Linked DNA regions of Candidatus Ruthia magnifica str. Cm (Calyptogena magnifica). Each later gene encodes a partner of the first gene's protein in a complex. Links are inferred from orthologs where the notes say so. Each region holds a gene or a part of one and is shown in the gene's direction. Other genes may lie near its edges. The genes, in order: trxB and trxA.

Region 1 (12,716 bases):
ATGGCCGATTGATATTTTAATTACTTTGTCATGGATCACTTATTTATATAACTTTATTATGACCATTCATATTCGTAATAGCAATAAAGTGCCACACGTTTATGTGGCTAATTGGTTTTTTATGGGCATGATGGTCATGGTTACTTATCTTCATGTGGTTAATAATTTATCCATTCCAGTTGGTGCCTTTAAATCCTATTCAATTTTTTCTGGTGTACAAGATGCAATGATTCAGTGGTGGTGGGGCCATAATGCTGTTGGCTTTTTCTTAACAGCAGGTTTCTTAGGTATTATGTATTATTTTGTACCAAAACAAGCCCAACGTCCTATATACTCTTATCGCTTGTCAGTGATTCATTTTTGGGCACTAATGTTTGGTTATGTTTGGTTAGGTGCGCACCATCTTCAGTATACAGCATTACCAGATTGGGCAGGTTCATTGGGCGCAACAATTTCACTCGCCATGATTATTCCATCATGGGGCGGCGCGCTTAATGGCATCTTGACGTTATCAGGCGCTTGGGATCGTTTACGTGAAGACTATATCTTACGTTTTTTGATTATGTCTTTAGCATTCTATGCCATGAGCACATTTGAAGGTCCAGTGATGGCGGCGAAGACGGTTAATGCATTATCGCATTACACAGATTGGACGATTGGTCATGTGCATTCTGGCGCATTGGGTTGGAATATTATGGTGGCAGCAGGCGCGATGTATCATATGATTGAAAAAATCTATAACATAAAAATGTCACAAAAACTCTTAGGTATCCACTTTTGGGTGCATACAATTGGCACGGTGGTTTATATTGTGGCAATGTGGGTATCTGGCATCATGCAAGGCTTGATGTGGAGGGCCTATGATGAGTACGGCACATTGGCTTATACGTTTGCCGAGTCAGTATCAGCCATGCATCCTTATTATGTCATGAGAGCTGCAGGTGGTACATTAGTATTAGTAGGTGCAATTATCATGTTAATTAATATTGTGACAACCATTCGTAGATCAGGCGCCGATCAAACATCTAACGTATAAATAGGGGCGGACTATGGTAAATAAAAACGTAAAAGAAAGTTTACAAGTCAAGCTAGAAAAGAATATTTTTGGCATGTATTTGTTTATGGCGCTATCAGTGTCACTAGCAGGCATTGTGGAAATTGTTCCTTTGTTTACTAATCCTGAAGCGGTCAAAGATAAAGTGATTGCAATTGATGGCAGTACAAAGAGTTTATTATGGCCTCGTTCTGAAGGTCAAACACTCTCTAATTGGGCTCCTGGTGATGGTGTAAGGCCTTTAACTGCTTTAGAATTAGCAGGTCGTGATATTTATCAGCGTGAAGGTTGTTATTTATGCCATTCACAAATGATACGTCCATTTAGAGATGAGAAAGAGCGCTATGGCCATTTTTCTTTAGCGGTGGAGTCAAAGTATGACCATCCGTTTCAGTGGGGCTCTAAAAGAACAGGTCCAGATTTGGCACGCGTTGGCGGTAAATATTCTGATGAATGGCATATTTTACATTTACGCCATCCACAAGAGGTTGTGCCAGAGTCGGTCATGCCAAAATATCGCTTCTTAGAAAGTGCTTTGGTTGATGGCGAAACAATCGCCACACACATGAGTGGTTTGTCTAAAGTTGGTGTGCCTTATACGCAAGCAGATATTGCACAAGCACCAGCTATGGTTGAAGGTAAAAATGAAATGGATGCAATGGTGGCTTATATGCAATCATTAGGCAGTATGATTAAATTTGAAGATGGCGTTGTTTACAGAGAGTAATGACCCTAGCCCTAGTTGACAAAATTGGCGTCATTGTGACGATTATTATATTTGTATTATTAACGATTGCTTATTTTTATACCTTTAGACCAAAAAATAAGAAAAAATTTGAAGACTTACGCAATTTTGTGAACGACAAAGACTGAGCTAAGAGGGGAAAATAATGAGTGAACATAAAAATCCACTCCCAGGTGAGAATAATACAGGGCATTTTTGGGATGAAGAAAATGACATTAGAGAGTTAAATAATCGCCCACCAAGATGGTATATGCTGTCCTTATATATTGGCATATTTGCTATTGTGGCTTATACACTCTACTACCCAACTATTCCTTGGTTTGGTGGGCATAATAAAGGCTTTGCTAGTTGGACGCAAATTAGCGAAATGAATGAAAGTATTACTCAATTAGAGGCTTATCGTGAAAAAAGATTTGCTGATACTGAAAAATCTATTGCTGAAAAATCATTAGAAGAAATTGTACTTGATGATGAGTTAAGAGCTTACGCCATAAAAACAGCTAAGGTTCTATTTGGTGATAATTGTGCAGCTTGTCATGGCTCTGCTGGTCAGGGAAATGTAGGCTTTCCAGTTCTGGCTGATGATGATTGGCTATATGGCGGTAAGTTGTCACAAATTAGCACAACCATTGCTAATGGCCGCAAAGGGAATATGCCAGCGCGTATGTTAGGTATTTCAGATGCTGATGCAAACACATTAGCTACTTTTTTAATTGAAACAGGCAAGGGTAAAAACGGTAATCCAGATCCAGCTTCTAAGGCTTTATATATGAGCAAAGGTTGTATTGCTTGTCATGGCCCTAATATGAAGGGTAATCAATTATTAGGCAGCGCTAATTTAAGTGATAGTATTTATCGTTTTAAAGCAGATAATCAACATGCATCAGTCGTGCGTACAATATTACATGGTGTAGGTCAAGTAAGTGATCCATTAACACAAGATGCTGTTATGCCAGCATTTGGTCATTCAAATGTTATTGATGCTGTTCAAATTAAAAAACTTACTGTTTATGTGCATCAATTAGGTGACGGTATTGTTGTTAAATAAAGTGCTTAATGCTTCTATTATGAGATTTTATTAAAATATTTATTAGCTTTGTAGGTATAATTCTCCATCTAATGCCGAAGTAGCACAGTTGGTAGTGCAACTGATTTGTAATCAGTAGGTCGCCAGTTCGAGTCCGGCCTTCGGCATCAAATTTTTTAAGATTATCACTTAGATAGCTATTTTTAACCTATACACAAGGTGTTTTATCAGCATTTACTCTTTTTAATATACTAAGTTATACTGAAAAAAATAGTAATATGAGTAAAAATATTTCTACCTACTTTTTAGACATACTTAATAAATTATTAGAATTTTTTACATTCATGATGATGGTTATTGTAGGCAGTTACGCTTTTTTGGTTTTCAAGATTTTTGCTCATCTTTTAGTAAGGATTAACAAAATGCGTAATATGATGAATGTGATTGGCAGATTAAGAAGGGTTATATTGGTGAGTCTTGGCAAAGCCAACCGCATTACTGTGTTCAATATTACCTGTACAAGTAGTAACTTGCCCACTAGAATCATTTTGATGATGAAGCTGAAATAATTATGCCTATACCGTATCCAAATAGTATCAATATCTATTCGTGTACCCTTTGTATGGGCTAATAAGCCTGTTTGGTTTATTTAGTAGTAGTTTAGAGAATAGTACTTATAATCAAACATTTATCTTTAGAGCTTTTTAGTATTATCTGCATTTGTGTTATGATTTTTAATCTCATCTTATACGGCAATACTGACTAACTAAAAATAGGATTAGTTTTTTTATTGGTGTACATATCGATTGATTTTAAAAGACGAGTAATTTTATCCAAATGTCATCCTTTTTAAGCTCTACTAGCACTTTTGAAAAAATTTTTGAATAGGGATATTCAAATATATTGTTAATTTTGTTGTGTATCAAGTACCGGTCTATTTTTTATTTAGTGGTTTTTAGTTGCAACACTTAGGCACTTAACTAAGCTGGTTGTACGTTATCAGTCAAAAATTGAATGAAAATTGATGATTTTTTGCCATTAAATTAGCTACTACTTTTCTGGAAAATACAACATGGTTGTTTTTAACAAAATTTGTAGATACATCGTAGTTATGGGAGGGGATATTGTCGAAACTACATCTTTTTTGCTGATAATATGCTACGATCTCATCGTCTCTTTCGTCAATTTTGGTTAATTTAAATAGCCCCTTATTATTAATATAAAGTTTAGAATATTCAGTTGCATTAAAAGCCATCATCTTATTTTTGTAAAATTACTCAACTTGTACGGTAGGCAGAAGTCTACTTTTATTATATCATCATATTCTATTTTGTGGTACTGTGTGTTTTTATTGTGGTATTATTTGCTTGAGGCTTGCAATATGGGTGGTGGCTTTTCTAAGAATGAAAAAACATTGGGCGTTGAGTAGCTTGTTTGAGTTGAGTGAGAATGTCTTGCTTAAAATAACAAAACCGTAATAGATAAAGATCAATTATTGATTCGTAACATTTGCATAATGTTTGATGCATATGTTGCTTTGAGCAAAACTCAATTTCCAAAAACTATCTAAGTACATCAAATTCTGGTGCAAGGTTTAGCTCAAAGGCGTTTATTTTAATGTTTGGGTTGATGGATATTGAATCAAAGTTGACTAAAATTGTTTGATCTAGTTTATTGTTAAACGTAATTGCTTGTAACACATCATCTTTAAAGCCAAAACTCAATTGGTTGGCTTGCTGAGTGCTATACCAATCAATCTTATCTTTTGTGTGTGTATATTGTGGCGTATGACTGATATCGCTAGGTTGACTAATCAGCCAATATAATGGTGTTTGTGTTAAGTTGGTTGCTTGTATTAAGCTGGCTTGTTCTAATTCAATATCGATTAGCCACAATTCAGTATTATTTAACAGTAGTATTCGCTCGTTTGGTATTAGTGTATGCCAAATAAGTTGTTGTGGGCGTTTAAATAGTAAAGTTCCAGAAGAACTGGCTAACAGTGTGCCTGTGTTGCTATAGGTGATTTGTGTAAAATTGGCACTTAAACGTTCAAATGAGTTGAAAAAATTAGAAAACCCGTGATTACTGTTAGCAAAGCTAAAATTAGAAAATATAAGTATTAGAGTGCTTAAAAAATTAGTCATTAGTCATTAGTTTAGGCGCTAATACTTGACGATTACCAGACTTGTTCATACTACTCACCACGCCACTATTCTCCATATCTTCAATAATACGTGCTGCACGGTTATAGCCAATACGCATGCGACGTTGTAGACTAGAGATTGAAGCACGACCTGATGAGGTTACAATTTGTACTGCTTCATCATACAAAGCATCAAGTTCACTTGAGGTGTCTAAAGTGCTGTTTGAGTCTTGTAAATTATCCGATTCACTATGTGTGTTGAGAATGTCATCTAGATAATTAGTTTCAGAGTTTTCTTTTAAGAAACTAACTACGCGCTCAATCTCGCCGTCATCAACAAAGGCGCCGTGTACACGAGTAAGGTGTGACATGCCTGGTGTCATATATAACATATCACCCATACCGAGTAATTGTTCAGCGCCACCTTGATCAAGAATGGTACGCGAATCAACTTTTGAAGATACTTTAAAGGCAATACGCGTGGGTATGTTAGATTTAATCAGACCAGTAATGACATCCACACTTGGGCGTTGCGTGGCAATAATAATGTGAACACCTGAAGCTCGAGCTTTTTGTGCTAAGCGCACAATGAGCATCTCAACACGTTTAGCCTTGGCGCGATCCTCTTGGGCAAGGGCGCCAAGCATATCGGCATATTCGTCAATCACCAGCATAATCAGCGGTAGTACTTCTAACTCAGGCACTGTTTCATCTTCATCGGCGGTGCTTGAATTAAATGATGAATCAAGCAGAGGCTTACCTTCATCCTTATATTTTTTGACCTTCTCATTAAAGCCTTCAATATTACGTACGCCAAACTTAGCCAATAATGAATAACGACGTTCCATTTCATTAACACACCACCACAATGCAGAAGCAGCTTGGTTCATATCTGTTATAACAGGCGTAAGTAAGTGTGGAATATCAGCATAACAAGCCAGTTCAACAATCTTAGGGTCAATCATAATAATGCGCACTTCTTCTGGCTTGGCTTTAAAAAGCACACTTAAAATCATTGCATTTAGCCCAACTGATTTACCCATACCAGTTGCACCAGCAACAAGCAAGTGCGGCATTTTTGATAGATTAGCAGTAATGGGAATGCCATTAATATTCTTACCCAGACCCATGGTTAAAATAGAACTAGATTTGATAAAATTTTCAGAAGCAAGAATTTCTTTAAGGCTGATAATTTCACGTTGTGTATTTGGAATTTCCAAGCCAATAACAGGCTTTCCAGGGATAACATCAACAATACGCACACTTTTAACCAATAGAGCACGAGCCAAGTCTTTGTTAAGATTCATAATTTGACTGACCTTAACACCAGGTGCAAGCGATATTTCAAATTGAGTAACTACAGGGCCAGGAGTAACTGTAGTAACTGACACATAAAAACCAAAATCTTTAAGCTTGATTTCAACTTGCTGTGACATCTCTTTTAGTGCTTGTTTAGAATAACCCATAGTATGTTCAGTTGGCTCGTCAAGTAAATCTAGGCTTGGTAAACCAGTAACGATTGTCGTGTTAAATAGATTATAAGAGGTACTTTTTTTAATGTTCTTATTTGATCTTTCCTTTCCTTTTTTTATTTTAGTAAGCGTGCTGGACTTGGAGGTGACAGAAGTTTTTATAGCTTTTTTAGTTTTAGACTGTGTTCTAATATCGAGTATTTTTGTAAAAATACGATTCAATATATCGCGAATAGAGGAGAAAATATTAATCCATGAAGTGCTACTAGCAATGCTAAAGCTAATCATCATAATACTAAGATAAATAATGAGTGCTGCAGAGCCAAATAAAATACCAAAGTAACGATGCATGGTAATACCAATATAACCACCAGATGTGCTCGTATCTACGAAGTTTTGAGTTAAAAATGCTGTGCTAAAGACAATCAACGTGACAAGTGCGATAAAACGAAGGGTGGTTACTGAATATTTTGGCTTTTCTTGATCGGTACGTTTGTGGATATTCCAGCCTAGCCATATTAATGAGATTGGTATTAAATAGGCACCATAACCCAAAATAGATAAAGAAATATCACTTAAATAAGCACCAAATACACCTGAAAGATTAGCAACTGGCGCAACCAGAGCAACATCTCCAGAATAAGGATTTTCGTTAGCAGAATAGGTAAATAAGGCAGATAAAAAAATAAGACCCACGGCACTTAAAAAGATAAATAGTATTTCACTGACTATTTTGGTACGAGGTTTTTTTGAGTATCTTTTTGTGCTTATTTTGTTAATTTTTTTCAAAGTGGTTTATAATGCTTGGAATGTGTTCACAAAGTATAAAGTATTTATATGAGCGAAAATAAACATTGTAAAGTATTGATTATTGGCTCAGGCCCTGCGGGTTATTCTGCTGCAGTTTATGCGGCTAGAGCTAATCTTAACCCTATTATTGTAAGTGGCATGGAGCAAGGTGGTCAACTAATGAGCACCATGGGTGTAGATAATTGGCCCGGAGATGTTGCTGGCGTTCAGGGTCCAGATTTAATGGCACGTATGAAAAAACATGCCGAGCGTTTTGACACACAAATCCTTAACGACACAATTACATCAGTTAATTTTACCAAGCGTCCTTTTGTTTTAAAAGGTGAGACAACCACTTACACAGCAGATGCAGTGATTATTGCAACGGGCTCAAGTGCACATTATTTAGGTTTAGAGTCAGAAGAAAAATTTAAAGGCAAGGGTGTGTCTGCTTGTGCAACGTGCGATGGATTTTTCTATCGTGGGCAAAAGGTGGCAGTGATTGGTGGCGGTAATACCGCAGTTGAAGAAGCGTTATTTTTGTCAAATATTGCCGATCACGTTACTATTATCCATCGTAAGGATAAATTTTCTTCTGAAAAGATTTTATCTAACCAGTTAATTGAAAAGGCAAAAATAGGTAATATTACGATCGAATATAATCATAACCTTGATAAGGTATTGGGTGATACCATGGGTGTAACAGGGCTTCGTTTAAAAGATAATGATGGCAAGACAAAAAACATTGATGTACATGGTGTGTTTATTGCCATTGGTCATACGCCTAATACAGCTATTTTTGAAGGACATTTAGAAATGTCTCATGGTTATATTAAAGTACAAAGTGGTACACAAGGTAATGCAATGCAGACTAGTGTAGAGGGTATATTTGCAGCAGGTGATGTGACAGACCATATTTATCGTCAGGCGATTACCTCAGCTGGGTCTGGCTGTATGTCAGCATTAGATGCTGAGCGATTTTTAGGCGAATAAACTTTTTAAAGGTATAATTCTCTTTTTGCCAAAAAAGAACATAAAGGCCACATAGCTCAGTTGGTAGAGCAAGGGACTGAAAATCCCTGTGTCCCTAGTTCAATTCTAGGTGTGGCCACCATATTCAATTAAGTGCACTAAAATGTGTTTTTTGTTAAAGCCAGTCAGAAGGCTATGTTTTACGTAAGTCATTATTTTATCAATTGTGTAGTTTAAAAAGTATCAAAGAAATGACGATGTTTTAGTGTATTAATTTATATTATAGTTTTATAATATAATATATTTGCAATATTATTATTTTATGATAAAATACTTGCATGTTGCCACTCTCCCCTATGAACCCTCTCCTCAAGAGACAAGGTGGCGACATATTCATTTAGAATATGTTTGTGAAAATAAAACGTATACTTCTATTAATCAAGTACAATTTAACAGGTCTAACCTAAGCCTTCTGTTAATAAATTGCATTTTTAGACTAGTGTAGTATTTCAGAGCTAATATAGTTTTATTTGTAGAGTTGGAGAATTTTTTGAATCAGTGATACGCTTCTATAAATTTAATAATTTCACTAAGATTTTGAGCGTTTTTTCATTGTCAAGTAAATTAGTAATCATTTCTAAGACGGTCTTTATCTATGGTTGATACTTTTATAAAGCATAAGCCTATTATAATAACCCTGACACACTATTAACATGCTGGATTGTGCGCCTAATTTCTCCTTTTCATTAGCAGTTAGCAATTGAAAATATAGAGTTTATTAAAAATTTATGTCAATGTTTCAAGGGCAAACTTTCATGAAGATTATTTAAATAAATATTCTCAAATACTTCATTTAACTAGTCATTAAGTTTACGCAAGCAAAATAAGCCTAAAACGTCATGTGCTAGAGATAACATCGTCTGTATTTAGATGATGTAACGTGGTTTTAATTGATCAAATAAGTTTTTTACTCATGATTTGTTAACAAGAATTTGCATGACTGCCATACGTACTGCAATGCCATTAGTGACTTGTTGTAAGATGATTGATTGATTGCCATCAGCCACATTTGAATCAATCTCAACACCACGATTAGTTGGGCCTGGGTGCATTACAATAGCATCTGGTTTTGCTAATGCTAGGCGTTTTGGCGTGAGTCCAAAATTATCAAAATATTCTTGTTCATTGGGAATATCGGCTTCAATCATACGTTCTTTTTGTAATCTTAATACAATCACCACATCGCAATTTTTAAGCCCTGGCTCAATATCATCAAAATGTTTAACTACTGAACAAGGTGCCAAATTATATTGTAAGACTTTTGGGGCAATGAGGCGAATATCAGTCGTACCTAGTGTTTTAAGTGCTTGAATATCAGAGTGAGCAACACGTGAATGAGTGATATCGCCCACAATAGCGACTGATAAATTCTCAAATGTTTTTTTGTGTTGGCGAATGCTAAGCATATCAAGTAGTGCTTGGGTTGGGTGTGCATTAATGCCATCACCTGCGTTTAGAATAGAGACATCTTTTAAATGTTGTACCACGTGGTGTGGTAGGCCATTTTGTTTATGGCGAATCACAAACATATCAATTTGCATAGCCTTAAGTGTGCGCATAGTGTTAAGCAAATCTTCATTTTTTTTGAGTGCTGAGTTTGCAAGGTCAACGTTAATGACATTGGCACTGCTGCGCATTGCGGCAATCTCGAATGTGTTACGCGTACGCGTTGATGGTTCAAAAAATAAATTAGCAACAAAAATATCATCTAGTGCTTTGGATTTTTTTAAATTACCAGAGACGTCAATCAGGCTATCGGCCGTATCAAGAATGTGAATTAAATATTGTTTAGAAAGACCCTCAAGACCTAGTAGATGAATTAATTTACCGGAGTCATCTAGTTGAATGTGGTTACTAATCAAATCTTTTTTCATTGAGCCATGTTTGTAATATTAACTGTGATGATTGTTTGTCGACATCGTCACGTTGCGCGTTGTGATGATGATGATTGTATTTTAAAAGTTTTTTGGCCTCATTTGAGGATAAATATTCATCGATAAACTCAACCTCAATTTGGTAGCGATTTTTTAACTTATTGCCAAACGATTTGGCAATAAAAGTCATTGTCTGCTCTTTACCTTGTTGGTTAAATGGCAAGCCAACGACGAACTTGTTAATATTATGAGCACTAATAACTTCATTAAATGCCACCCAATTGGTTGAGCCATTTTTATGGTGCTTAATTACCTTGATACCCGTTGCTTGCATGGTTAAACTATTGGCGATTGCAATACCAGTGCGCTTAGTGCCAACATCAAATCCCAAATAAGCGCTAATATTCACTGAAGTTGTTGTAATAATTGATAGCCAACGTAGCCATCAATCGGTAAGTCGTTTTCTTTTTGGTAGGCTCGCGCTGCATGACGGGTCCTGGGGCCTGGAATGCCATCAGGTTCACCTGTATCAAAGCCAAGTTGGTTTAGTGTGGTTTGAATTTGTTTAATATTATTCCGACTCAGTGAAGGCTCGGTAATAGATTTTGCAAATAATTGATTTGCACCGATTAAACGATCAGACAAATGTCCCACAGATAATGCATATAAAATTGAATGATTCCACCTAAGAATGGCGTGAAAGTTTTGATAAACTAAAAACGCTGGACCATTATAGCCCATAGGCAATATGAGCGAAGCTTGCATGGTTGAATTGGGTAAATTGGTGTTATAAATTGTACGTATACCTAATGTTTGCCATTCATTGACTGTTTTTTTAGTGCTTAAATTTGCCAGATGATAATTAAAAGCTTTAGGAATGTTAACCTCACGCCCCCAACGTTCACCTTGGTGCCAACCATTTTTTTTTAGAAAATGTGCTGCACTTGCAAGAATGTCTGCTTGTGTGTGCCACAAATCAATTTTTCCGTCAGTGTTAGCATCTATAGCGTAAGCGGCGACATTGGTGGGTATAAATTGCATATTTCCCATTGCTCCTGCCCAAGAGCCTTGGGCATTTAAAGGCAGTTTTTTTTCATCAATCAATTTGAGTAAAGTTAATAATTCATGTGTAAAAAACTCACGTCGGCGCTTGTCAAAACTTAATGTGGCAAGCGAACGAATTAGATGCATTTTGCCAACATTTTTACCATAATTGGTTTCTAAACCCCAAAAAGCCACAACAATTTGTGATGGTACGCCGTATTTTTTATAATTTTCTTGTAGGTATTTTTGGTATTGTTGAAGCTTTTCCATGCCTTTGTCAAGCCTATTTTGATTCACTCTTAAGTTTAGGTAACGCCAAAAATTAAGATTAAATTCTGCTTGGTTACGGTCATATTCTAATACTTTTGGATTTGGCGTTAAATCATTAAAAGCGTTATTAAGTGTGGTTTGCGAGATGCCTAATTTTGTAGCTTGAAAACGAATATTGCTTAAGAATTGTTCAAAACTATACGTATTAGATAAACCTTGGGTATCATCTGCATATACAAGAGATGTCATCAGTAAAAAATAAATAAATCTTAACATACCAAAATTATAATGCCTACATTATTGATAATTTTTATTTTTTTATTTTTAAGTGCTTGTAGTGCTGATGAAACAAGACAAACTATCACTGGTACTACAATGGGTACTAGTTATAGTATCAAAATCAACAATAACTATGTTTCACAATTAATGATTGATAGACGTCTTGATGAAATTGAGCAGATATTTTCTACTTGGAATGAAACTTCTGAACTTTCACAATTGAATAAAGCACCGATTAATCAATGGATAAAGGTATCAGATGAATTGTTTTTTGTTTTAAGTCAAGCAAAAAAAATACACAAGCAGACGCAAGGTTTTTTTGATTCTGGCATGGGTCGGTTGATTAATATTTGGGGTTTTGGTACTATCAAAGTACAGGAAAAGCCCAGTCTAGAGAAGATAGGCCAAGCACTAGCAATTTCATCTATTGAGTATTTACGTTTGGATAATTCACGGGTTAAAAAACTTAAAGATGTGCATATTAATTTATCTGCCATTGCCAAGGGTTATGGTGTGGATGTGGTGACAAATATCCTAATCAAGAAAGGACTTAAAAATTTTATGGTGGAAATTGGTGGTGAGGTAATGGTTCAAGGGCAGTGGACAATTGGCATTGAAAAGCCAAATCATAGCATGCCGATTGCCATTGAATTACAAAATCAAGCTGTTGCCACCTCAGGGGATTATCGCAATTATCTAAAATGGCAAGGTAAAAAATATCAACACATTATAAACCCCCATACTGGATTGCCTGCTAGTACTAACCTAAGTTCTGTTAGTGTGATTCACAATAGTGCTATGATAGCAGATGCCTATGCAACTGCTATGATGGCAATGGGTAGCCAAAAGGCTCAAATATTAGCACAACAACTTAATCTATCAGTGGTGCTTATTTTGAGCCAGCAGTATGATTTTAAAGTGTTGAAAATTCGTTGAAATAAAGCTTGAATATTTACACTGAACATGTCAGTGTTTTATTTAAAATAA
Region 2 (12,623 bases), 470 kb from region 1 along the record:
TATCAACTTCACAATAATAACGAGAAGAAATAAAACAAGGAATTTTAAACTGTGCATGTGCTAATTTAACATAGCGTTCTTCGATAGAAACAATACTGTTATAACTTGCTTCTTGTTGGTTAAATTCCATGATATTACAGTGACTATTTGGTGAGTAAAAGCATATTATAACAGTGTAAAATTAATTACTTTCTATATTAGAGAGGCAGATGTCAAATTTAAGCAATACAGACATATACGATGCAGATTTATCCAGCGGCGTTACTGCATTTGATACTAAGAATTTTACCATGGCGTATCAATTATTAGCCCCACTTGCCACAAAGGGTAATACTGAGGCTTTATGGCGTGTTGGTATGATGCAAATGAATGGTTTAGGTATGGTCGAAAACCAGCCTTTAGGATTTGAAAACTTCCTGCAAGCAGCAAGTCAAGGGCATGCATTTGCTCATCACATGCTAGGTGTAGCATATATGACTGGCGAAGGCGTAGAAAAAGATATTGTAAAGTCTATTGAGTGGTTTGAAAAAGGCGCTGAATTTGGCATTCCTGGTCCGATGTATGCACTAGGCATGTTGTTTGAAGATGATAAAGAGGTTAAACAAGATTTAGAAAAAGCGAAATATTGGTTTGACAAAGCTGATAGAGTAAGTCCATAATAATAATGAAATCAAGATTTGCTCCATCCCCAACAGGCTGCCTACATATAGGCGGTGCTAGAACTGCACTTTTTGCTTGGGTTTGGGCCAAAAAGCAACATGGTAAATTTGTATTACGTATTGAAGATACAGATTTAGAGCGCTCAAACCAAGCATCCGTTGATGCAATTTTACAAGGTATGAATTGGCTTGGGCTTGACTATGATGAAGGCCCTTTTTATCAAACAGATCGTTTTAATCGGTACAAGCAAGTTGTTCGGCAACTATTAGATGAAAAAAAAGCCTATTATTGTGAATGCTCTAAAGAGCGCCTACAAATCTTACATGAAGATTTAATCAAGCAAGGTAAAAAAGTCAGGTATGACGGTTGTTGTCGAGATAAGAATCTAAATGATGGTGTTGTACGTTTTAACAATCCAGAAGATGGTTTGGTGATTTTTAATGATGTGATTAAAGGGCAAATTTCAATCAATAATAAAGAATTGGATGATTTAATTATCGTTCGCAGCGATGGCACACCAACTTATAATTTAACTGTGGTAGTTGATGACCATGATATGCAAATTGATTGTGTTATTCGTGGTGATGACCATATTAACAACACCCCCAAGCAAATTAACCTTTATCAGGCATTAGGCTGGCATTTACCAGAATTTGCTCATTTACCCATGATTTTAAGCAGTGATGGTGCACGTCTTTCAAAACGTCATGACGCTGTAAGTATCATGACTTATCGAGATGCGGGATTTTTGCCTGAAGCTTTGCTTAATTATTTAGCTCGTTTGGGTTGGTCGTATGGAGACCAAGAAATATTTTCTATGGATGAAATTGTTAAATTATTTGAATTAAAGAGCATCAATAAGGCGCCTGCAAGTTTTAATCAGGATAAGCTTTTATGGCTCAATCAAAAAATTATTAAAAATTCTAGTGTTGAAAATTTGCTTAATAATTTAACTTGGCATCTGCAAAACCAGGCAATTACTATTACAAATGCGCCTAATATTGAAGCGGTTGTTCAATACTTGCAAAATAGATGTAAAACTTTGGTTGACATGGCAGGTGAAGTAAAAATGTTTTATCAAGATTTCGATACTTTTGATGAAAAACTTGCCAAAAGATACCTTAAAGATAAAACACCACTCAAGCATTTATTTGCAAAACTAGAAGCTCTAAGAATCTGGAAAGCCAACAACATTAAACAAGCTGTTAAAGAAGTGTGTTTTGAGCTTAACATTAGTTTTGGTAAAGTAGGCCAACCATTCAGGCTTGCACTAAGTGGTAATGGCAATGCAGGTAGTATTGATATTGTAGCTGAACTGGTTGGTAAAAATAAAGCGTTATCACGTTTAAAAATGGCGATTGATTCTTAAAAGATAGAATAAGCAATAGTAAAAAATACCCATAAATATGATAGATTTATCAATATTTAAAACTCAGTATCAAGCACTACAAGATTCAATCAAGGTTATTTTTTTAAATAATCCAGAAGTAACTCAAACACTTGTATTGTCTAGAAGTGAGGGGATTGATCAATTACTTAAAGATATTTGGCAAAGCTTGAACCTTTCAAATCAGTTATGTTTGGTGGCTGTTGGTGGTTATGGTAGAAGCGAATTGCATCCGTATTCGGATATAGATTTGTTGATTTTAATTCCTGATGATGCGCATGATACCTATCAACAAAGTATTGCTAGCTTTTTAACATTTTTATGGGATGTGAATTTAGAAGTAGGACATGCAACTCGGGATTTAAAGGATTGTATTAGTGTGATTGATGATATTAGTGTGGTGACTAGTTTATTAGAATCTCGTGTTATTTTAGGTAAAGTATCTTTATTTTTAAAGATGAAGGCTGTGATTAAATCTAGCGTTTGGTCAAATCAATCATTTTTAGTTGAAAAGCAAAAAGAACAACACAATCGTCATCAAAATTTATCCAATACTGCCTATAATTTAGAACCAAACATCAAACAAAGTCCTGGCGGTCTAAGAGATATTCAAACAATTGTTTGGGTAGCAAAGTGGTATTTTGATGTCAATACTTTGTTTGAACTGGTCGATAAGCAATATTTAACAACGACTGAGTATGAGTTATTAAAAATATCACAACTGTTTTTATTTAAAGTCAGATTTGCACTGCATATTATCGCTAATCGACGTGAAGACAGGCTTGCATTTCAATATCAAAAATCTGTGGCAACCATGCTGGGTTATGTTGATGGAGATTCTTTGTCAGTTGAAGCTTTTATGAAGGATTATTATCAAACTGTGACTAGAGTGTCGCGCCTTAATGACATTTTGTTACAATTATTAGAAGATGAGATTTTAAATACACAACGTTTGAACAGTCGCTTTATGATTAGTTATGGTTATATTTATTCAATTAATGATCAAGTTTTTATTCAAACGCCATCTGCTTTTATGGAAATATTTTTACTCATTGCTAAGCATAATTATGTGCGTGGCATCAGTGCAAAAACGCTTAGACAAATGCAAAATAGCATTAGTTTAATTGATTTTCATTATTACAAAAAGCGCAAGAATAATCGCCTATTCATTGAGTTATTACAACAAAATCAAGGAGTTAATAAAGCGTTAAAACTCATGAATCGTTATGGTATTTTAGAGCACTATATTCCTACTTTTGGTAAGATTATGGGTCTAATGCAGTATGATTTATTTCATGCTTATACAGTGGATCAGCATACGTTGTTTGTGATTCGTAATTTGAGGCGTTTTTTTGTACCTGAGTTTGCTAAGGAATTTGCGCTTTGTAGCGAGATAGCACAAGGTATTCAAAAACCAGAATTATTATTATTGGCAGGGCTTTTTCATGATATTGCCAAGGGTAGAGATGGAGAACATGCTCAGTTGGGTGCAATTGATGTGCGTGAGTTTTGTCAGCATCATCAATTAAAAACGAGCGATACTGATTTGGTTTCAAAGTTAGTTGAAAAGCATTTACTCATGTCAGCGGTTGCGCAAAAGCAAGATATTAGTGATTTTGAAGTGATTGAGCATTTTGCTGAACAGGTGGTCACAATTAAATTTTTAGAATTTTTGTATTTATTAACAAACGCTGATATTCGTGCAACAAAAGACGATTTATGGAATAGTTGGAAAGACTCTTTACTAAAAAAACTATTTTATAATACCAAAAAATACCTAGAAAGTAATAATGATCAGCGCCCAAGTGTAGATCAAAGAGCACAAGGTATTAAACAAACTATTATTAAGGATTCTATTGCTCAAGGTTATCAAATTAGTGATGTTGAAAGGGTATTGTCAGCTTTACCTAAAGACTATTATGTGCGTTATGAAATTGATGATATTTTATGGCATTTGAGTTTTGCCATTAAAATAACTTCGGATAAGATTATCGTTAGTTCTAAAATTTCACAACACAATGTGGTTGATATTTTTGTGCTGTGTGATGATTTTAAAGGCTTATTCTTTAAATTAATTAGTATTCTTGAAAGACTGGGTCTTGATATTGTGGATGCTAAAATTTTAACCACAAAGAATGGAAGAGTGTATAACACGATTAGTGTTTTGCAAGATGCAGCTCTTAAACACATCAATATAAATCAAGAAATCAAAAATGATCTGGATAATTTTGATGTGAGCATAAGAACAACTCATGATATATACACATATCGACACTTTGATCATAAAATGAAAGTTAGCTTTAATGTGAATGAACAGTGGAACTTAACCCAATTAGAGATCAATGTGATTGATAAGCAAGGCATACTTTCTAATATTGCCTATGTTTTCTTTGAATTAGATATTTCATTAATTAATGCTAGAATTGCCACTATGGGGGAAAGGGTTGAAGATGTGTTTTTTATTAGCAATGCTAAAAATCAACCATTAAGTATGGTAGAACAATTAGCGCTTAAAGAGGCCTTGGAAGAAAGATTGTAAAAAAATATTATGCGAGTTAAATAATGATATAATCTCATGCAGTCAGCAGTCCTGCTATTTCTTTTTTTCATTATCAGAAAAACATTACAAAAAATATGAACGATAAAATTAAAGTAGTGACTGACGCTTCTTTTGAAGCAAATGTTGTTAACTCATCACAAGTGGTATTGGTAGATTTTTGGGCTGAGTGGTGCGGGTCATGCAAGGCATTAATGTCTGTATTAGATGAAATTGCTGATGAATATGATGGTAAAGTCATTATTACCAAAATTAATATAGATGAGAACGATCAAACATTATTAAAGTACGGTATTCACGGTATTCCAACGATGTTGTTATTTTCTGATGGTGTTGTTCAAGCAACTAAAATGGGTGCACTTTCAAAAGCGGAACTTAGTACATTTATTGATGCCAATATTTAAAAAATTAAATAACTGATTGTTTTTATTTTAAATACTTAGTTTAACAAAACCTTCTAGGCGTTTTAGGTACATATCCTCTAGTTAAGTAAAAATGCTTAGCCCTTAATATGGACACATTCATGAAATTATCAGAACTCAAAAAATTTAGCCCAGAAGAGTTATTAGAATTAGCACAATCTTTAGGTGCAGAAAATATTTCTAGAGCTAAAAAACAAACATTAATTTTTATTATTCTAAAAGCTAAAGCGGCTAATGATGAAGAAATATTGGGCGATGGTATTTTGGATGTGCTGCAAGATGGTTATGGTTTTTTAAGATCAAGTGATGATTCTTATACCTCGGGTGCAGATGATATTTATATTTCTCCTAATCAAATTAGACGCTTCAATTTATCAATCGGTGATTTAGTTTCAGGAAAAATTAGAGCACCTAAAAAAGGTGAAAAGTACTTTGCTTTGATTAAAGTATTGGAAGTGAATGGTGAAGATCCAAATAATGTCAAAAACAGGGTGCTGTTTGCCTCACCTACACCTATTCATCCTAATGAAAGACTCAATTTAGAAATTGGCAATGGTGGTACCGAAGATATTACTGCTAGAGTGATTGATCTTGTTGCACCATTTGGTAAAGGGCAAAGGGGCTTATTGGTTGCACCACCTAAGGCAGGTAAAACCATGATTATGCAGAATATAGCTACATCTATTTCAGTTAATCATACAGAATGTGAATTGATTGTGCTTTTAATTGATGAACGTCCTGAAGAAGTAACAGAAATGGCACGCACCGTACGTGGTGAAGTGATTGCTTCAACATTTGATGAGTCAGCAAAACGCCATGTGCAAGTCGCTGAAATGGTGATTCAAAAAGCTAAACGGCGTGCAGAGCAAGGTAAAGACGTGATTATTTTGTTAGATTCAATCACACGCTTAGCACGTGCCTATAATACGATTGCCCCTTCATCAGGGAAGGTATTAACAGGCGGTGTTGATGCTAATGCGCTACAACGTCCTAAACGTTTTTTTGGCGCAGCTAGAAACATTGAAAATGGTGGAAGCATTACCATTATTGCTACTGCATTGATTGATACCGGTTCAAAAATGGATGAAGTTATTTATCAAGAATTTAAAGGTACGGGTAATATGGAGCTTCATTTAGAAAAACGTTTGAGTGAGAAGAGAATTTTTCCAGCAATTAATATTAATGCTTCTGGTACACGTCGTGAAGAATTAATTACTAATGAAAAAGAATTACAAAAAATATGGATTTTGCGAAAAATCCTGCATCCTATGGACACTGTTGAGGCAGCTGAATTTTTAATTGATCGCTTAAAATTGACCAAAACAAATGATGAATTTTTCGCTTCAATGTCGCAAAAAAAGTAATAAATTGATTTTAAAAATCATTGTCTAATTATGCTGAGCACTTATCAATCACTTTAAGTATACTCAAGGAGACTACCACACCAACCTAATATAATTTATGAACTCCATAAACAGCATTTTTCTTTAAAAGTGCACTATTTCTTATCTCTCATGAGGCGCTAAAGAGTGTATTTTCTAAGTTGTACTGGGTTGGTGTAGTGATCTCTTAAAATATGAAACTCCCTCCTATAGTAATTAGAACTTTTAAATTACAAAATAGCATTCTAGCTAGGTACTTAATGCGTAATGTATCGGTGCTTTTGAGTGTGGTATTTATTGTGATTAGTTTGGTTGTTTTTGGTAACCAATTAGTGCTGATAATTAAAGAAACTTCAAAGGAAGGTATACCTATTGCAGACTTGTTGCCATTGGTTGGTTTGAATATGATTAGAGATGTTGTTCTAATTTTGTCTTTATCTTTGTTATTGGCTATTATTTTGAGTGTTAGTAAGCTTTACAAGGCTTCAGAAGCCATTGTGATGAACTCATTAGGCCTAGGTGACAAGCATTTTATGGTGTTCATTCAGCCGCTTGTTATTGTTATTGTTATTTTTATTTTTATTTTAACAACAGTTGTAGTGCCTTGGTCTAAGCAACAAAGAGGCTTGATTATGGAACGTAGTGAAAATACACCTGAATTTTCTTTTATTAAAAAAAACGAGTTTCAAGAGTTTAAAAATAATGATATTGTTTTTTACGCATCAAAGGTCAGTGATGCTGATAATGCTAAAGAACAAAATATGGAAGAGATTTTTATTTATACATTGGTCAATAATGAGCCAGTTATAACTTTAGCAAAGCAAGCTCAAAAATACACCAACTTTAACACCAACAGTGTGTATTTACGTCTTAAAAATGGTACACGTTATCATGGCTTTCCTTCGAATAAAAATAAAAAAATCTTAAATTTTAAACTATATGATTTGCAAATTATTGATGGTAAGATGCAAAAATCTATTAGTACAGTTACGAAAGTAGAATCAAAGTCGACGTTTGAATTGTTATTTTCTAACAAACTTACAGAAATAGCAGAGTTTCAATGGAGAATATCTCAGCCTTTGAGTATTTTAATATTATCAGTACTTGGTGTATTACTTGGAAAAACTTCCCCACGGAGTGGTAAAAATTTAGGCGTACTGGTTGGTGTTGTTATGTTTATTGTATATAATAACGTTTTATTAATTGCTAAATCAACCTTAGAGCGAGGAGAATCTTCGCCAATTGTTGGGCTATGGTGGGTGCATTTAGTGATGTTGTTGCTGATTTTTATTTTTTATAAATGGAATTAAGAATTTTTTGAAGTGTAAAATCGCCTTTTTTCTTTGAAGGAAAAAGTTTAATGTCATATCAACCTAATAAAGTCTTAGAGGTTTTTGATAATCCTAAAATTGAACGAGATTTTATCATTCAAATTAATATGCCAGAGTTTACGTGCTTATGCCCAAAAACAGGACAACCTGATTTTGCCACATTGCATTTTGCATATATTGCTGATAAAGCATGTATAGAATTAAAATCACTGAAAATGTATATTTGGTTGTATCGAAATGAGGGTGCATTTCATGAAGCAGTCACTAACCAAATTCTTGATGATTTGGTTCAAGTAAGCAATCCAAGATTCATACGCTTAAAAGCAATTTTTAATATTCGTGGAGGTGTTTATACAACCATAATTACTGAACATAAACAAAAAAACTGGACACCTAAAGCCAAAGTTGATTTATAGCACTTGAGCTAGTATTTTTTATGAAAGCTATTCATCAAAGTATTAAGTTTGATAAAAAACTTCTAGACAAAGACGCTTTAAGGGTTATTAATGTTATTAATAAAGCAGGATTTAAAGCCTATCTAGTAGGTGGCTGTGTTAGAGATTTACTCTTAAATTTAAAGCCAAAAGATTTTGATATTGCAACTAATGCTAAGCCAGAACAAGTGCATAAATTATTTAAACGCTCACGTTTAATTGGTAGGCGATTTCGTTTAGTACACGTTGTGTTTTCAGCACGTAAATTTATTGAAGTGGCTACTTTTAGGTCGGGTAAGGTGCAAACCGCTAAAAACGGTGTTGTTATTCGTGATAATTGCTATGGTAATATTGAAGACGATGTTGTGCGTAGGGACTTTAATATTAACGCGCTTTATTATGATATTAAAACACAAGAAATTATTGATTATGTGGGCGGACTTGAGGATATAAAAGCGAAAGAAATGCATATTATTGGCAATCCAGGTATAAGGTTTGAGCAAGATCCAGTGCGCATGATTAGAGCTATTAGGTTTCAAACTAAATTAGAGTTCCAATTGAGTTATGAAATTAAGTCGGCTATTTTTGAACAAGCATCACTTCTTGGTAATATTTCTACAGTGCGTTTGTATGAAGAGTGTATTAAATTGTTTCATAATGAGTATGGGTTTGAAGTGTATGAGCGCTTAGAAAAATATGGTTTATTAAAATATTTATTTAAACAAACTCATAAGAATGAATTTATCAAAAAGGCCTTGTTAAACACATCGGATAGAATTAAAAAAAATCAATCTGTCACGCCTGTATTTTTATTTGCTGTATTTTTATGGCGGGCCTATAATGAGCGTTTTATTGCGCTTAAAAAGAAACAAAGTTGCTCGTCTTTAGCAATGAAACAGGCTTCTGAGGAGGTGATTATTAATCAAATTAAACAAGTTTCGTTACCCAGGTGGTTAAGTGCTATAATTAAGGATATTTGGCTAATGCAATCAAGATTGGAAAAAATGCAACCAAAAAAAGTCAAAGTATTACTAAGCAATCCACGTTTTAGAATGGCATACGATTTTTTATTATTACGCTCTATGAGCATTAACCCAGAATTAGTTGAAGCGGCTAAATTTTGGACCAAAGCCCAACAGTGAAATCAGTTTTAATTACAGGCTATTTAAGTGGTATTGGCTTATGTTTAGCTAAAGGATTAAAGCAAAAAGGCTATCGAATATTTACCACTGTCAAAAGTAATGGGGATATTAAAAAGTTAAAAAACTTTTGTCTTCTTATGTATCCATTCAACGTGTTATGAATCATGTTTATGAAAAATTTGATTAATATAATGGTACTTAACCAATGTATTTGTCTTGCATGAATTAACTAACTTGATGTTAGCAAAAATAAAAGCTAACAATCAAGACAGAATTATTTATTTAAGTTTAGTTTTATATTTTGTGGCAATGCCTTTTATGGGGTTTCGTATAACGCCTCTAAATTTTCCATTAAAAGTTTAATCGATACATTAAAAACTGGGATTATCAAATATCAAATACCAACATCCAGAAGGTTGATTGAGCCTAAGTTTAGAAAAAATATTGACATAGACGCTAGTGATTATCACAGCTACCAGTAAATGATTAAGCGTCTAAATACTGATAAATTAGCCGTTTATACTTTGCTTACAAATTTGGGTTACTTTTTAAATTAAATTATTTTCTATACTTGAAAAAATACTATCAATAAAAATAATAGATAAAATACTAAAAAAACAAGTAGTTGAGGAAAAGGTAAAATGGCAAAAAAATTTGATTTTAATCAGGGTTTAATCGATTTAGAAAAAATTGTAAAAACCATGGAATCTGGTGATTTAAGCCTTGAGAATTCGCTTGATTACTTTTCTAAAGGTGTGGCGTTAACCAAGCTATGCCAAAGTGCATTAAATGAAGCAGAACAAAAAATTTTTATGCTAACTGAGCAAGATAATTATACAAACGAAAATCCATTAAAGGATTTGTAAGATTTTGTACTACTCTAAGCGTTAAATATCGAACTAGGGTTTTTAAGAAATGGATTTTAATATTTACATCACAAGGGTTAATGCTAAATTAGACCAACACTTATCAGCACAAGGTTCTTTGGCTAAAGCAATACGCTATAGCACACTAGCTAATGGTAAACGCTTTAGACCTATTCTTGCTTATTGTGTTGCTAATATTTTTAACACAAATTTAAATTTGGTCGATTCCAGCAGTTGTGCTGTTGAATTTATTCATACTTATTCTTTAATTCATGACGATTTACCAGCCATGGATGATGATGATATACGTCACAATCAGCCAGTTTGTCACAAACGCTTTGGTGAAGCTCAAGCAATTTTAGCAGGTGATGGGTTGCAAGCATTAGCATTTGAAGTATTGGTTAATGATGATTTAATTAGTGCTGATATCAAAATTGAGTTGTTAAAGTCTTTGACTCACGCCTCATTTGAAATGGTAGAAGGTCAAGCAATTGATTTATCTATTATTGCAAAACAGGTGAATATTGCAACGCTAGAAACCATGCACCGAAAAAAAACAGGGGCACTACTAAGCTGTGCAGTTAATTTGGGGGCAATCGTTTCTAAAATGTGCAATAATAAGGACAGCGTTATTCTAAATACTTTCTCTAAGGATATTGGTTTGGCGTATCAAATTCAAGATGATGTGCTTGATATTGAAACGCCTGATGCGTTATTAGGTAAAAATCAATATTCTGATGAGTGTAAAGACAAACCCACCTATCCATCTTTATTGGGTTTGGATAAATCAAAACTTACCTATAAGAATTTATACAAAAAAGCCAGTGACGATTTGGGTTTGTTAAGTGTAGATGCGACAGAATTACAACAATTAACGGCTAATTTACAAACAAGATTGTTTTAAAATTGAACTAAGATACTACCCCAACTAAAGCCAGCACCAATCCCTTCAAATAATAGACTGTCACCTTTTTTAATGCGACCATCCCTAACTGCTGTATCAAGTGCCAATGGAATAGAAGCGGCAGAAGTGTTGCCATGATTTTCAAGGGTAACAATGACCTTGTTTATTGGGATTTTTATACGTTTGATAACGGCTGATATAATACGAATATTAGCCTGATGTGGCACCATCCAATCTAACTTGTCTGAGTTTAAATTGGCCTCTTTAAGTGTATCTTCTGCCAAAGAAGATAAACGGTTTACGGCAATTTTAAAAACTTCATTGCCAGACATTTCAATAAAGCCAATTTCATTAATATAATTATTACTAACTTGGAGTGAAGATAAGTAACTACCATCACTGAATAGTTTTGAGTGCAAGATACCAGTATCATTACTACCGCTTAACACCACCGCACCAGCACCATCACCAAATAAAACTGCAGTGGAGCGGTCATTCCAATTAACAATTCTTGATAAGGTTTCACTACCAACCACTAATACTTTATTAGCAGCGCCAGTTTTGATATATTGCTCAGCTGTGGTTAGTGCAAAGATAAAGCCTGCACAAACGGATTGTAAATCAAACGCAGGACATGAAGCACCAATTGCAGTTTGTAGCATAGTTGCTGTTGCAGGAAAAATTTTATCAGGTGTGGTGGTTGCTAGAATAATCAAATCTAAGTCTTTAGCATCAATACCAGCCATTTGAAGTGCATGATTGGCCGCTTTTTCGGCTAAATTACAAGTTGTTTCATTAGTAACTTTATGCCTTTGTTTAATGCCTGTACGTGTGATAATCCACTCATTTGTTGTATCAATAGTTTTTGATAAATCATCGTTGGTGACAATAGTGGATGGTAGGTAACTACCCGTACCAATGATTCTTGCAAATTTATTCATTGTGTTCTAATTCTTTTGAAATTTGAAGTGATATTTTGTCGCTGATTTTAGCATGAGCCTCAACGTAGGCTTCAGTAATCGCTGCTAAAAATGAATCAACATTTGCACTACCATGACTTTTAACAACAATACCTTGAAGCCCTAATAAGGAGGCACCATTATATTTACCAGGGTTTAAGCTAGATTTAAAATCTCTAAGTACGGGGGTTGCGATTAAGGCAACTAGTTTGGTTAATAGGTTTCGAGTAAATGCTTGTTTTAGATAGTATCCCATCATTAAAACCACACCTTCACTGGCTTTTAGTGCAATATTACCTTCAAAACCATCACAAACAATTAAATTTACTGTGCCTTTGTAAATATCATCACCTTCGACAAATCCTACATAATTCAGGTTAGAAGCTTTTAGTAACTCAGCAGTTTTTTTGATTTTTTCACTACCTTTCATGTCCTCTTCACCAATATTGAGAAGGCCAATAGTAGGTGATACAATATTTTCTATGTGTTTGACAGCAATTGAGCCCATTGTTGCAAATTCAATCAAGGCTTCAGGCTTTGAATCAACATTAGCACCCAAATCAAGCATGTGTGTATGTC

Evidence for each region.
Region 2: the proteins of trxB (region 1) and trxA are in contact, whole or in part, in a crystal structure (PDB 1F6M), measured with the Escherichia coli proteins. The link is inferred for Candidatus Ruthia magnifica str. Cm (Calyptogena magnifica) from one-to-one orthologs.

What each region holds. Positions count from the first base shown.
Region 1 is NC_008610.1:45,001-57,716, forward strand. The notes cover bases 6,468-9,250. They hold trxB (thioredoxin-disulfide reductase), read left to right. Parts: upstream 6,468-7,278; coding sequence 7,279-8,223; downstream 8,224-9,250. Other genes in these bases: RMAG_RS00250 (DNA translocase FtsK), read right to left, coding at 6,468-7,230; RMAG_RS00265 (aspartate carbamoyltransferase catalytic subunit), read right to left, coding at 9,174-9,250. Outside these bases: ccoN (cytochrome-c oxidase, cbb3-type subunit I), read left to right, coding at 1-1,036; ccoO (cytochrome-c oxidase, cbb3-type subunit II), read left to right, coding at 1,050-1,781; RMAG_RS05475 (cbb3-type cytochrome c oxidase subunit 3), read left to right, coding at 1,781-1,927; ccoP (cytochrome-c oxidase, cbb3-type subunit III), read left to right, coding at 1,945-2,847; RMAG_RS05745 (hypothetical protein), read left to right, coding at 3,105-3,395; RMAG_RS00245 (outer-membrane lipoprotein carrier protein LolA), read right to left, coding at 4,389-4,970; more of RMAG_RS00250, read right to left, coding at 4,963-6,467; more of RMAG_RS00265, read right to left, coding at 9,251-10,136; Holliday junction resolvase RuvX, read right to left, coding at 10,117-10,545; RMAG_RS00275 (lytic murein transglycosylase), read right to left, coding at 10,542-11,726; RMAG_RS00280 (FAD:protein FMN transferase), read left to right, coding at 11,739-12,665.
Region 2 is NC_008610.1:520,370-532,992, forward strand. Bases 3,655-6,344 are described here. They hold trxA (thioredoxin TrxA), read left to right. Parts: upstream 3,655-4,681; coding sequence 4,682-5,008; downstream 5,009-6,344. Other genes in these bases: glnD ([protein-PII] uridylyltransferase), read left to right, coding at 3,655-4,586; rho (transcription termination factor Rho), read left to right, coding at 5,128-6,344. Also shown: RMAG_RS02365 (Mth938-like domain-containing protein), read right to left, coding at 1-130; RMAG_RS02370 (tetratricopeptide repeat protein), read left to right, coding at 210-659; gltX (glutamate--tRNA ligase), read left to right, coding at 665-2,029; more of glnD, read left to right, coding at 2,067-3,654; more of rho, read left to right, coding at 6,345-6,390; LPS export ABC transporter permease LptF, read left to right, coding at 6,603-7,718; queF (preQ(1) synthase), read left to right, coding at 7,769-8,155; polynucleotide adenylyltransferase PcnB, read left to right, coding at 8,176-9,315; RMAG_RS02410 (exodeoxyribonuclease VII small subunit), read left to right, coding at 9,957-10,181; RMAG_RS02415 (polyprenyl synthetase family protein), read left to right, coding at 10,231-11,085; RMAG_RS02420 (beta-ketoacyl-ACP synthase III), read right to left, coding at 11,082-12,026; phosphate acyltransferase PlsX, read right to left, coding at 12,019-12,623. UniProt on the Escherichia coli protein: Participates in various redox reactions through the reversible oxidation of its active center dithiol to a disulfide and catalyzes dithiol-disulfide exchange reactions.